DNA from 3 places in the Lysinibacillus sp. FSL K6-3209 genome. Region 1 is predicted to be linked to each of the others. Evidence: riboswitches for the same ligand, from Rfam matches in the RefSeq annotation. Region 1 holds a riboswitch; each other region holds the start of a gene.
What was found. Region 1 has a riboswitch for thiamine pyrophosphate ahead of thiW (energy coupling factor transporter S component ThiW). Riboswitches for the same ligand answer to the same signal wherever they lie in the genome.
Positions count from the first base shown of each region.

Region 2: linked by a shared signal. The riboswitch ahead of thiM (hydroxyethylthiazole kinase) and the one ahead of thiW (energy coupling factor transporter S component ThiW) in region 1 are both predicted to bind thiamine pyrophosphate.
Region 3: linked by a shared signal. The riboswitch ahead of thiC (phosphomethylpyrimidine synthase ThiC) and the one ahead of thiW (energy coupling factor transporter S component ThiW) in region 1 are both predicted to bind thiamine pyrophosphate.

Region 1 covers NZ_CP150264.1:883,327-887,613, forward strand. The annotation lists gene MHH88_RS04160 (VWA domain-containing protein) at 1-1,300, shown strand, start outside; gene thiW (energy coupling factor transporter S component ThiW) at 1,357-1,848, opposite strand; TPP riboswitch at 1,953-2,060, opposite strand; gene MHH88_RS04170 (MFS transporter) at 2,126-3,322, opposite strand; gene MHH88_RS04175 (ABC transporter substrate-binding protein) at 3,567-4,287, opposite strand, start outside.
Region 2 covers NZ_CP150264.1:3,402,965-3,407,251, reverse strand. The annotation lists gene MHH88_RS16615 (alpha/beta-type small acid-soluble spore protein) at 1-172, shown strand, start outside; gene thiE (thiamine phosphate synthase) at 280-909, opposite strand; gene thiD (bifunctional hydroxymethylpyrimidine kinase/phosphomethylpyrimidine kinase) at 896-1,723, opposite strand; gene thiM (hydroxyethylthiazole kinase) at 1,723-2,478, opposite strand; TPP riboswitch at 2,572-2,669, opposite strand; gene MHH88_RS16595 (acyl--CoA ligase) at 2,864-4,287, shown strand, end outside.
Region 3 covers NZ_CP150264.1:253,451-257,737, forward strand. The annotation lists gene MHH88_RS01340 (AEC family transporter) at 958-1,887, shown strand; TPP riboswitch at 1,970-2,084, shown strand; gene thiC (phosphomethylpyrimidine synthase ThiC) at 2,234-4,012, shown strand; gene MHH88_RS01350 (methyl-accepting chemotaxis protein) at 4,116-4,287, opposite strand, start outside.

The DNA of each region.
Region 1 (4,287 bases):
ATCCGTTGAAATGCTACGAGATGAAGATACGCTAGGATTTATCGCCTTTGATGATCGCCCTTGGGAAATCATCGAAACTGGACCATTAGGCAATAAAGAAGAAGCCGTCGATACGATTTTATCGGTTACTCCTGGTGGAGGTACGGAAATTTATAGTTCATTGGCTGCAGCCTATGATAGTTTAGCTGATTTAAAGTTGCAAAGGAAACATATTATTTTACTTACAGATGGACAATCACAAGCTGGCAATTATGAGGATTTAATTGAAACGGGGAAAGAACAAGGAATTACACTGTCAACCGTGGCGATTGGACAAGATGCTGATGGCAATCTACTACAATCGTTAAGTGAAATGGGCAGTGGTCGTTTCTATGATGTCATCGATGAACAGACAATTCCTTCGATTTTATCACGTGAGACAGCAATGATTTCACGTACGTATATAGAAGACAATCCTTTCTATCCGACAATCTACAATGCATCAGGCTGGAATGCATTATTTGCGAATGGTGTACCACAAATGAATGCCTACATTGGTACAACAGCGAAGCAGGGAGCCGCTGTTATAGCAGAAAGTGAGAAAGAAGACCCGGTATTAGCACAATGGCAATACGGACTTGGTAAAACTTTTGCTTTCACATCCGATTCAACAGGGAAATGGGCTGGTGACTGGGCAAGATGGCAGGAATGGGGAACATTTTGGCAAACCATTATATCGCAAATGCTACCAAGTTATAATGATGTGGCCTATGATGTACGTCTTGATACAGATGGTTCATTTATGATTACCGATCCGACAAATGAAGCAGCATTTTTAGACATTGTTGCTGTCGATGAAGCTGGTGAGGAGCTTGATATACAGCTTGAAACGCTATCTGCCTCGCAAGTACGTGCAGTTGTCCAAGCGAAGCCAGGTTTGATTTTTTTCCGCATCGCTGATGAAGAGCGGGCCATTTACCAAGCAGGTCTTAGTGTACCTTACAGTGCGGAATATGCATTACGTCCTGTGAATGAAACCATTGTAGAGCAACTAACAAAGCAAACAGGTGGTTCAATATTGAAAGAACCACAAGAAGTGTTCCGTGAATTCACAAACAAAGGAGCAGAGCGCCAAAATATTGCCACATGGCTACTATTAGCAGGGATGTTGCTATTCTTCTTGGATATTACGATTCGACGTTTTGGTTGGCGCTTTATAATAAGCCGCAAACAAAAAGGAAAGCCTATAGAAGAAACAGCCGTGCAGGTGGAAAACACCAATGTTGCGCAGTTATTAAAAGGCATGAAAAAACGCTCTTAATAGAACGATGGCACATTGCGAAAAAAGCATGTGCCATCGTTTTTGTATGAACATAGCTACTTAGTAATAAGAATAGACGGTGCAGTTTTCCGAAGACTGCTCGCGATGATAATGCCGAGACATGCCCCAATCAAACTAGATGTGAAAAAGGCGGGCATAAAAAATAATGCAGCTACGGATGTTCCCATAAATAATTGCGCATAAGGTACAGCGAATAGTGAAGCAAGGATACCTGTGCCGAATACTTCGCCAACTCCTGCTAGCCATTTTTTGCCGCTATATTTATAAGCAAAAGCAGCACATGCTGCACCGATGACACTTCCGGGGATCGCTAAAAGAGAGCCCGTGCCTGTTAGTATGCGAATAATGGCTGTTAACAAAGCAACGATAATGGTAGGCACAGGCCCTAGTAAAATGGCACCGATAACGTTAATAGCATGTTGTACAGGATAGGCACGAGCAATCCCAGTTGGAATCGAGACCAATATGGAGCCTGCTACAGCAATAGCAACCAATAAAGCCATGATAGTTAGTTTATAAATAGACATAAGTAGTTCCTCCTTTATTAATAAAACATGAAATTACATATGAATGACAAAAAGACCGCTTCCTCTAAACAAAAGGAAGCGGTCTTGTATGTGATAATGACAATAAGCAAGAGTCGCCACTTCCCTCCGCTAGTGTGAACTAGATCAGGTTCAAAGGGTCCGTATATGACCATATACGTCTCAGCCTTGTCAAGACTCCCCTAGTGGTAAAAATGATATTCAATTATTACTAATAAATGGTATAACTAACACCTATATTAGTCAATGTTATTTCACTCTATTTTGATTCAGGTTGCATTAGATGTGGCGCCTTTTTTAATGTCCAAATAAGTGCTAGGAAGAAGCAGGCCATTAAAATAATTGCCCCAAAAATATAAGGGCTATTTATATTCCAATCAAAAAGAATGCCTGCTAGTGCCGGTCCAATCATATTGCCAAGGCTCATATACGCATTATTAAGACCAGCGGCAAAGCCTTGTTCATTTTCGGCCAGTTTAGAAATTAACGTGTTAACGGCAGGGCGAATCAGTGTAGTGGCTGTTGAGAAAATTGTTGCAACAATTAATATTAGTGCAAAACCAGATACAAATAATATTGCATAAATTGCTACAGCCGCAATAAATAAATTGACTAACACAACTTTCATTTCGCCAAAACGTTTAAAGAGTGGTGTAATGACAAACATTTGAACAATAACACCAAATGCACCACCTACAGTCAGCAAGATAGCAATATCGGCAGGCGTGTAATTAAACTTGTCTGTTACAAATAATGATAATGTTGTTTGGAAATTTGCGATTCCAAACGAGAATACTAGCATAATAATAAGCATGACAAAGTATGGCATTTTGACTGAACGTACCATCTGTTTTGCAAGATTTTCTTGTTTTTGAGCTTTCTGTGCTGAAGTGGGCTTTGTAGAAGGCAGTAAATACAATGATAAAATAGAAGCAATAATAGCCGCTCCACCAGCCGTAAAGAATGGAAAATGCAAGCTAACTTTCGATAGAAACCCGCCAATACCTGGTCCAATCATAAAACCAAGAGACATGGCAGCACCTAACATGCCCATTCCTTTTCCTCGTTCTTCATACGTTGTGACATCTGCCACAAACGCCATAATAGGCGGTGCAACAAAGGCTGAACCTAAACCACCTAAGAAACGGGCAACAAAAAGCATCCATACATCTGTAGATAATCCAAATGAAATTTGCCCAAGGCCGGTTACAATCAGACCAAAGATAATCAAATTTTTTCGACCATATCGATCCGAAAGATTCCCAGCAATTGGAGAAAATACGAATTGTGCTAAGGCGAACGTTGCAATTAGCATACCAAGAACTTGTCCTGCTGCTCCAAATATTTTTAAATACTCTGGCATAACAGGAATAATAATCCCAATACTCCCCATTGCGATAAACATATTAAACATTAAAATATACAACGCGGCCTTATTAGACTTCTGCTGGTTCATCGAATACCCCCCTTTATTTACTATTAAAACATTACTAAAGTCTATCATAAAGAAATAATGCTTGGCTATCAGATTATAGTCGTAGGTAGCTGTCATGGTTATGATACAAGTACAAGGCGACAGAATAAAGAAAATTGCCACTAAAAATCATAAATCGCCACTAACTGCCGTAGCGGACATCAACAGTCCATCAAAAAAGTGTTAGATTGATGGCACTCAATCTAACACTTCTTCTATTTCGTATTTATCGAATACTCATTTTAAATTCTAAAAATAATTCATTGTATTTCCCTAAATAATCGGGTCCTAGGTTTTTATAGACTTCTAACGTTTTGCGTTGTTCTTCTGAAGGGTAGAAGCGCTCATCAGCAATAACTTCTTTATCCATTAAGCTCATTGCCGCAGTATTTGGCGTAGAGTAGCCTACATAATCAGCATTTTGAGCTCCAGATTCGGCATTTAACATAAAGTTAATGAAAGCATGTGCGCCATCAATATTTTTCGAAGTTTTCGGGATCACCATATTATCAAACCACAAGTTCGAACCTTCTTCTGGCACAGCAAAGTCTAAATCTTCATTTTCTGATAGCATATCTGCGGCTTGACCAGACCAAGTGAGTGCGATGGCTGCTTCGTTATTAATCATGAGCGGTGTAATTTCATCACCAATAATCGCTTTGACGTTTGGTGCGAGTGTAATCAGTTTGTCTGTGGCCTGACGTAGCTCTTGGTCGTCTAACGAGTTCAGGGAGTGTCCAAGACTGTTTAAACCCATCCCAATGACTTCACGTGCACCGTCTACTAAAAAGACTTTACGTTTTAAAGAAGGATCCCATAAGTCTTGCCATGAAGAGAAATCTAAGTCACCGACTAAATCTGGATTATAGACAATGCCAACTGTGCCCCAAAAATAAGGAACAGAGTATTTATTGTTATCATCAAATGGCAAATCTAAAAAATAAGGG
Region 2 (4,287 bases), 2.1 Mb from region 1:
TGTACAACAAGCACTTGATCAAATGAAATACGAAATTGCGCAAGAATTTGGTGTTCAATTAGGAGCTGACGCATCAGCTCGTGCTAACGGTTCCGTTGGTGGTGAAATCACTAAACGTCTTGTACAAATGGCAGAATCTCAATTAAAAGGTATGCCAAACAACAACCAATAATTGCAGAAAACGCATTTATTGAACTTAAAACCAGTGACCGTAAAAGGCACTGGTTTTAGTTTGTTTATTTTTGCTTTTTTTATGACTGCGTAACTCGAATAATTCAATCAATACGATTTAAAGGTCTCTACGGTTTGTTGAATATTATGACTTTCACAAATGGCGGAAATAACTGCTATACCGTCTGCACCAGCTTTGAATACTGTTTCTGCATTCTGACAGTTAATGCCACCAATTGCTACAATCGGCAACTCGGGATAATGACGACGTGCTTGTTGTAAAAATTCAGTACCACTTGGCGCTTTGGCATCAATTTTAGAAGTGGTAGCAAAAATGGGACCAATACCTACATAATCTGCTCCATTTTCTATAGCGATGTGTAATTCATCCGCTGTATGAACCGAAACACCAAGTATTATTTCCGCACCAATTTTTTCTCGTACTAATGAGATGGGAAAATCATCTTGTCCAATATGAATACCGTCTGCCTTGAGTTTTAAGGCAAGCTCAATATCATCATTTACGATAAATGGAACATTGTAGTGATGACATCGTTTTTGGCATTGACGGGCAAAATGTTCATAATCTTCATTTGTCAGTGCATCTATTCCTTTTTCTCGAAATTGGAACATCGTAATGCCAGCTTGCAATGCTTCCTCTAGTATTGCTAATGGTTGTTTGATTTTGGCATTCGCTGTGCCCATTATAAAATAGAGCTGCAAATCACTGCGTTTCACCTATGATCACCTCGCAACTTTCTTTGAATTTTTGGTAAGCAAAATGATTGGTTGGTCCATTGCCATGACCAATTGATAAGTTATGAGTAATGGCTAGTTGAATGAATTTCTTAGCCTCAATAATGGCTTGCTCTATCGGCATTTGACGGCCGATAAAAGCTGTTAATGCGGCAGAAAATGTACACCCTGTCCCGTGTGTATTTTTCGTCGCAATTCGACTAGTCTGCATTGAGAATGATTTGCCATCTTTAAAAAACACATAATCTATAGCAAAATCTTCGTTCGCAAGATGACCACCTTTGATAATCACGCATTGAACACCTAGCTGTAATAACGATTGCGCCGCAAGTCGAATGTCAGACACGGTTTCGATTTTTCTTGCAGTTAATGTTTCAGCTTCTGGTATATTCGGCGTTACAATCGTGGCAAGTGGTAATAAATTGTTTCTTAATGCCTCAACAGCCTCTTGCTGTAATAAAGTTTCACCGCCCTTTGCAATCATGACAGGATCAACAATAAGAGGGATGGTTAAATTCGTCATAGCTAGCGCAATTGTACGAATAATATCAGAGGAAAAAAGCATGCCAGTCTTAATGGCGCTAATTGAAAAATCCTCTAAGAGAGCATGAAATTGTTTATTTATAAAGGCTTGTTCAATTGGTAGCACATCCATGACACCTTGTGTGTTTTGGGCAGTTAAAGCTGTAATTACGGACGTTCCGAATACATCTAATTCTTGAAATGTTTTTAAATCCGCTTGGATACCTGCACCACCACCGCTATCAGAGCCCGCTATTGTTGTAACAATGTACATTAACTATCACCATCCTGAGATAAACGATGCAATCCATTTAAGACAGCTACTGCGAAATCTCCATTATAAGGAGCAGCTGAATGAGCATGTTCAGCAATTTTTTTATAGCTCGTTAATGTATCACATAATTGGGAAAAAGGCTCATTACCCGCAATATAAGCAGCACAACAAATGGCACTTAATAAACAGCCAGTACCTGTCACTTCTGTCATTCGAGTATGACCACCAACAATCCATTGTGCAAGGTTCCCATCGGTTATAAAATCTTTTTCACCCGTTATAATCACGATGCAATTATATTTTTTTGCTATTTCTTTTGCTTTATCCTCAACAGAAATTGAACCAGTACCACTATCAACGCCTTTTTGTTGCCATTGTACATTAGCAATCGCGGCAAGTTCGCCAACATTACAGCGGATAACAGCAAAATGAATTGTGTCTAATAACTGTAGTACCGTTTGTTTGCGGTATGCTGTAGCGCCAGCGGCTACTGGGTCCAAAATTACTGGTACACCAAGGGCATTCGCTTTTTTTCCTGCAAGTAACATCGACTCTTTTGTGCGTGTAGTAAGCGTTCCTATATTTACCAATAACGCTGATGCGATGGATACCATTTCTTCGGCTTCTTGCGGATCATCCGCCATTACCGGTGATGCACCAATGGCTAGTAAGCCATTTGCTTGAAAATTTGCCACTACATAATTGGTTATGCAGTGAATCAACGGTTGTTTTTTACGAATCGTTTGAAAAATCATTGTAGTCCTCCTCTTTTGGTGGACGTAAGCATGCAAAAAAAAAGCTCTTTTCGTTCGGGCACAAGGCACACGTAAAAAGAGCTTTTCATCAATAAAAAGATGTGTATTGCTCCCTACGTCAGTATTAACTAACAGGTTCAAAGGGTCAGGTTTTACCTTCTCAACTCACTAGAGTCCCCCTGCAATTATGAAAATTTTAGTTGACCAAAATGTAACATACCTTTTCGTAGTATTCAATAGCATTTTATCATTATTTGGAAAGCAGTGACTGATGCCATATACTAGACCATGATAATTGTCATGACTTTTTTAAAATAGGGTCCTTCCATTGAAAATCGTAAAAAATGAGTTTTATAATGAACCTAGTATTAAGGAGGAAGTTATGATGAAAAGACAGGATTTAATTGCACCAGAATGGTATAACATTGTGGAGGAAATTGAAAAGTATGCTCAAGATCCATCTAAAAATGCATTAATTGTTTATAATGACAACGAAGAAATTCAATATATTACATACGCAAATTTACTGGAAAAGGCGAATCAGGCTGCCCATGTATTTACTTCGCAGGGATTAACGAAGGGCGATGTGCTATTAGTGATGGTTCCAAGATCTGTCGAAGCTTATATTGTTTACATTGCGGCACTGAAAGCGGGTTTAACTATTATCCCTAGCTCTGAAATGTTACGTACAAAGGATATTGAATATCGTATTACACATGCCGATGCCAAAGGTATTATCGCCTATGAGCCATATATTGAGCAATTTGACGACGTAACAAATTTAAAAGGAATTATGCAATTCGTTATTGGTCACGCACATGCACCATGGCAACCATTGCTTGAAAAAATGAAGGAGCATCCTACAAATTATCTAAACCCTACACCGACAAAAAGTACAGATAATGCCTTTTTAGCTTATACAAGTGGAACAACAGGGAATCCTAAGGCAGCTGTTCATACACATAGCTGGGGTTATGCGCATTTACGTACGACAGCACCGAATTGGTTAGGCGTACAAGAAAATGATATAGTTTGGGCTACTGCTGCACCTGGTTGGCAAAAGTGGATTTGGAGTCCGTTCCTAGCAACGTTAGGTAGCGGAGCAACAGCATTTGTCTATAAAGGAAAATTTGATGCTTCTACTTACTTGTCATTGCTAGAAAAATTTAAAGTAAATGTGTTATGTTGTACCCCAACAGAATATCGCTTTATGGCCGCACTTAACAATTTACAGGACTATAATTTAAGTGCCATCCGTCAAGCTGTATCAGCGGGTGAACCGTTAAATAGTGAAGTTGTTAAAGTGTTTTCAAAAACGTTTAATATTCAAGTGCGTGATGGCTATGGCCAAACAGAAAATACATTGCTTGTTGGGACACTGGTTGGCATGGATGCTCGCGTCGGCTCTATGGGTAAACCGACACCAGGCAATACAGTAGAAATTATTGATGATTTTGGAAATCCTGTTGCGGTTGGCGTTGTTGGAGATATTGCTGTCCATCGTCAAACACCTGCACTGTTTAAAAAGTATTTCAAAGACCCAGAACGCACTAGCATGCAATTCCGTGGAGATTGGTATATTACCGGTGACCGAGCATATAAAGATGCAGATGGCTATTTTTGGTTTGAGGGACGTGGTGATGATGTCATTATTTCGTCAGGCTATACAATTGGGCCATTTGAAGTGGAAGATGCCTTAATGAAGCACCCTACTGTTAAAGAAGCTGCTGTTGTGGCAAGCCCTGATGAAGTAAGAGGAAATATAGTGAAAGCCTTTATCGTCTTGCGTGAAGGAGTAACAGGTGATGA
Region 3 (4,287 bases), 630 kb from region 1:
AAGCAGAGAGATTTCCCCGCGGAGCAAGGAGATTTCCCCGCGGAGCAAGGAGATTTACCCGCGGAGCAAGGAGATTTACCGCGGGGCATAGAGGTTTACCCGCGAAGCAGGGAGGTTTACTCGCGAAGCAGGGAGGTTTACCCGCGGAGCAGAGAGATTTACCCGCGGAGCAGAGAGATTTACCCGCGGAGCAAGGAGATTTCCCCGCGGAGCAGGGAGATTTACCCGCGAAGCAAGGAGATTTCCCGCGGAGCAGAGAGATTTCCCCGCGGAGCAAGGAGGTTTACCCGCGAAGCAAGGAGATTTCCCCGCGGAGCAAGGAGATTTCCCCGCGGAGCAAGGAGATTTCCCCGCGGAGCAAGGAGATTTCCCCGCGGAGCAAGGAGGTTTCCCCGCGGAGCAAGGAGATTTCCCCGCGGAGCAAGGAGATTTCCCCGCGGAGCAAGGAGATTTACCCGCGAAGCAGGGTGATACCCGTGGAGCAAAGAGATTTCCCCGCGGAGCAGGGTGATTTATCCGCGGAGCATAGAGGTTTACCCGCGAAGCAAGGAGATTTACCCGCGAAGCAAGGAGGTTTACCCGCGAAGCAAGGAGATTTACCCGCGAAGCAGGGTGATACCCGTGGAGCAAAGAGATTTCCCCGCGGAGCAGGGTGATTTATCCGCGGAGCATAGAGGTTTACCCGCGAAGCAAGGAGATTTACCCGCGAAGCAAGGAGGTTTCCCCGCGAAGCAGGGAGGTTTCCCCGCGAAGCATAGAGGTTTACCCGCGGGGCAAGGAGTTTACCCGCGGAGCAAGGAGGTTTCCCCGCGAAGCAGAGCAAAAACCTACAAACATAAAAAGGAGCTGTCCTAGCAAGGGACAGTCCTTTTTTATGTAAACTTATACTAGCGGCGGAGCATTGACCCATGTTGTGAACAGTTTTACTATAGAAAGAGATGAAAGGGGGTCACCTCCATGATGTATCTCGGTATGATTTTCTTTAAAATAGTTGCCCCTATTTTAGTGTTGCTTGTACTTGGTGCATTTTTACAAAAGAAATTTTCTTTTAATTTGAAAGCATTATCTCAGCTTATTACGTATTGTTTTATGCCAGCTGCTGTATTTGTGAATTTATATGAAACAAGTGTGGAGTTATCAGTGCTAGGGGAAGTGGCATTATTTATTGTGCTCTTTATCGGCAGTCAAATGGTGCTTAGTCATTTTTTAGCGAAGGGGCTTGGACTAGCGAAAACAGAGACGGCAGTTTTTAAAAATAGTGTTGTCCTTATTAACTCTGGCAACTATGGTATTCCAGTAGCACAAATGATTTTCGCAACGCAGCCAATTGGGGTGGCAATTCAAGTGATTCTCGTTATTTTTCAAAATATGACGACTTATACATATGGTTTATATAATTTAATCTCGTCGACTAAATCAGGGATGGCAATCATAAAGGACTTCCTGAAAATGCCCATTATTCATGCCCTTATAATAGGCGTGGCAATGAATTTCTTTAATATTGGCATTCCACAATTTATCCGTATTCCTATTGACCACGTAGCAGATGGCTTTATTGCTGTAGCTCTTATTACACTGGGTGCACAACTATCACAGCTTGAAATCAAATCCATGTTTAATAAAACGGTGTTTGTTAGCTGCATTACACGTCTAGTAGTAGGTCCAGCTGTTGCATTGCTTATTATTTTTGTCCTCGGTTTAGATGGTGTTGTCGCCCAGTCACTTTTCATTGCAAGTGCTTTTCCGACCTCACGTAATAGCTCAAGCTTGGCATTAGAATATGATGTTGAGTCGGCAACTGCTGCGCAAACGGTTCTTTTTTCAACAATTGTTAGCTGTCTTACAGTAACAATTGTCATTTATCTAGCAGAACTGCTATTTACGTAATTACTCGAGGATAATAGCAAGATAAATCTAATTATAACTTCCATCTATTAGAAAAATCTGTTACACTATCATCAAACTGAATAGCTATAACTAGGGGAGTCCGATGAGTCGGGCTGAGAGGGAAACGCATAGAGGTTTCTTGACCCTTTGGACCTGATCTGGCTCATACCAGCGTGGGAAAGTTAATGAACATCGCACTCCTAGAATTTTTTGCGATAAATAAACCTTACATGTACAGCCGGATCCAATATTTTTGGATTCGGCTTTTTATTTGTAATGCTACCTATTGGCGTGAGCTAGATTCGGTCCTTTTTAAACATTTATGGAAAAGGGAGCGGAATACTATATGACAACAGTTAGCGAAAAGAACATTGCCATTATGACAAGTTTTGACGGAAGCAAAAAAGTATATGTAGAAGGAACACGCCCAGATATTTTAGTACCGATGCGTGAAATTCAGCTAAGCCCAACAACAGGTAGTTTTGGAGAAGAGAATAATGCACCAGTGCGTGTTTATGATACGAGCGGTCCTTATACGGACCCAACTTACAAAGTAGATATTACAAAAGGTTTACCAGCATTGCGTAGTGCGTGGATTAAAGAACGTGGAGATGTAGAGGAGTACGAAGGGCGTACGATTAAACCAGAGGATAATGGTTTCCGCAAAGCAGATGATCCACGTATGAAGGAAAATGTTTTCCCGGAGCTTTCCCGAAAACCATTACGTGCGAAAAAAGGCTGCAACGTGACACAACTGCATTATGCGAGACAAGGAATTATTACCCCGGAAATGGAATTTGTAGCGATTCGTGAACATGTTGAACCAGAATTTGTACGTGCAGAAATTGCTGCAGGACGTGCCATTATGCCATCTAATATTAATCATCCAGAGGCAGAGCCGATGATTATTGGCCGAAACTTTCATGTCAAAATTAATGCCAATATTGGTAATTCGGCTGTTTCCTCCTCTATAGCAGAGGAAGTTGAAAAAATGACATGGGCTACACGATGGGGCGCAGATAATATAATGGATCTATCTACTGGCAAGCATATTCATACAACCCGCGAATGGATTATTCGTAATGCGGCTGTACCTGTAGGAACTGTGCCAATTTATCAGGCACTTGAAAAGGTCAATGGTGTAGCGGAGGATTTAACATGGGAAGTGTATCGTGATACGTTGATCGAGCAAGCGGAACAAGGGGTGGATTACTTTACGATTCACGCAGGCGTGTTGCTTCGTTATGTACCACTCACAGCTAATCGCGTAACGGGCATTGTGTCGCGTGGTGGTTCGATTATGGCTCAATGGTGTCTGTTCCATCACCAAGAAAACTTCTTATATACCCATTTTGAAGAAATTTGTGAAATTATGAAAACGTATGATGTTGCTTTTTCATTAGGGGATGGTTTACGCCCAGGCTCAATTGCTGATGCCAATGATGAGGCACAGTTTGCGGAGCTTGATACGTTAGGAGAGTTAACGCAAATTGCATGGAAACATGATGTACAAGTAATGGTAGAGGGACCTGGGCACGTACCGATGCATCTCATTAAAGAAAATATGGACAAACAATTGGAAGTTTGCAAAGAAGCACCTTTTTACACATTGGGGCCTCTTACAACGGATATCGCGCCAGGCTATGACCATATTACATCTGCCATTGGCGCAGCGATGATTGGCTGGTTTGGCACAGCGATGCTATGTTATGTGACACCGAAAGAACATTTAGGCTTACCAAATCGAGAAGATGTTCGTGTAGGGGTCATTACCTATAAAATTGCGGCACACGCGGCTGACTTAGCGAAAGGGCACCCTGGGGCACAACAAAGAGATGATGCGCTATCCAAAGCGCGATTTGAGTTCCGCTGGCGCGATCAGTTTAACTTATCACTAGACCCAGAACGAGCAGTAGAATATCACGATGAAACATTACCTGCAGAGGGAGCAAAAACAGCCCATTTCTGCTCAATGTGTGGCCCTAAGTTTTGCAGTATGAGAATTTCTCAAGATATTCGTAACTATGCTAAAGAAAAAGATTTAAATACGACAGAAGCTATCCATCAAGGAATGAAGGAAAAGGCTCAAGAGTTTAAAAAAGCTGGTAGCCAATTGTATCAATAACAAAAGAAATAACCGATAAACCGTAGACAACATCTGATTCACCATAGTAGCAAAAAGTGTTAGATTGACTGCAATCAATCTAACACTTTTTTGTCGTAGCTTTTTAGACTTTAAATTTATTTATATGTGCTTGAAGGGTGGTAGCCCCGTCGTTTAAAGATTGTGCAACAGCATTCATTTCTTGGATGGTGGATGTTTGTTCTTCAATTGCGCTTGAAATCGTTTCGGATTGTTCTGCCACGTTTTTTGCTACCGCAGACATTTCATTGACAGAT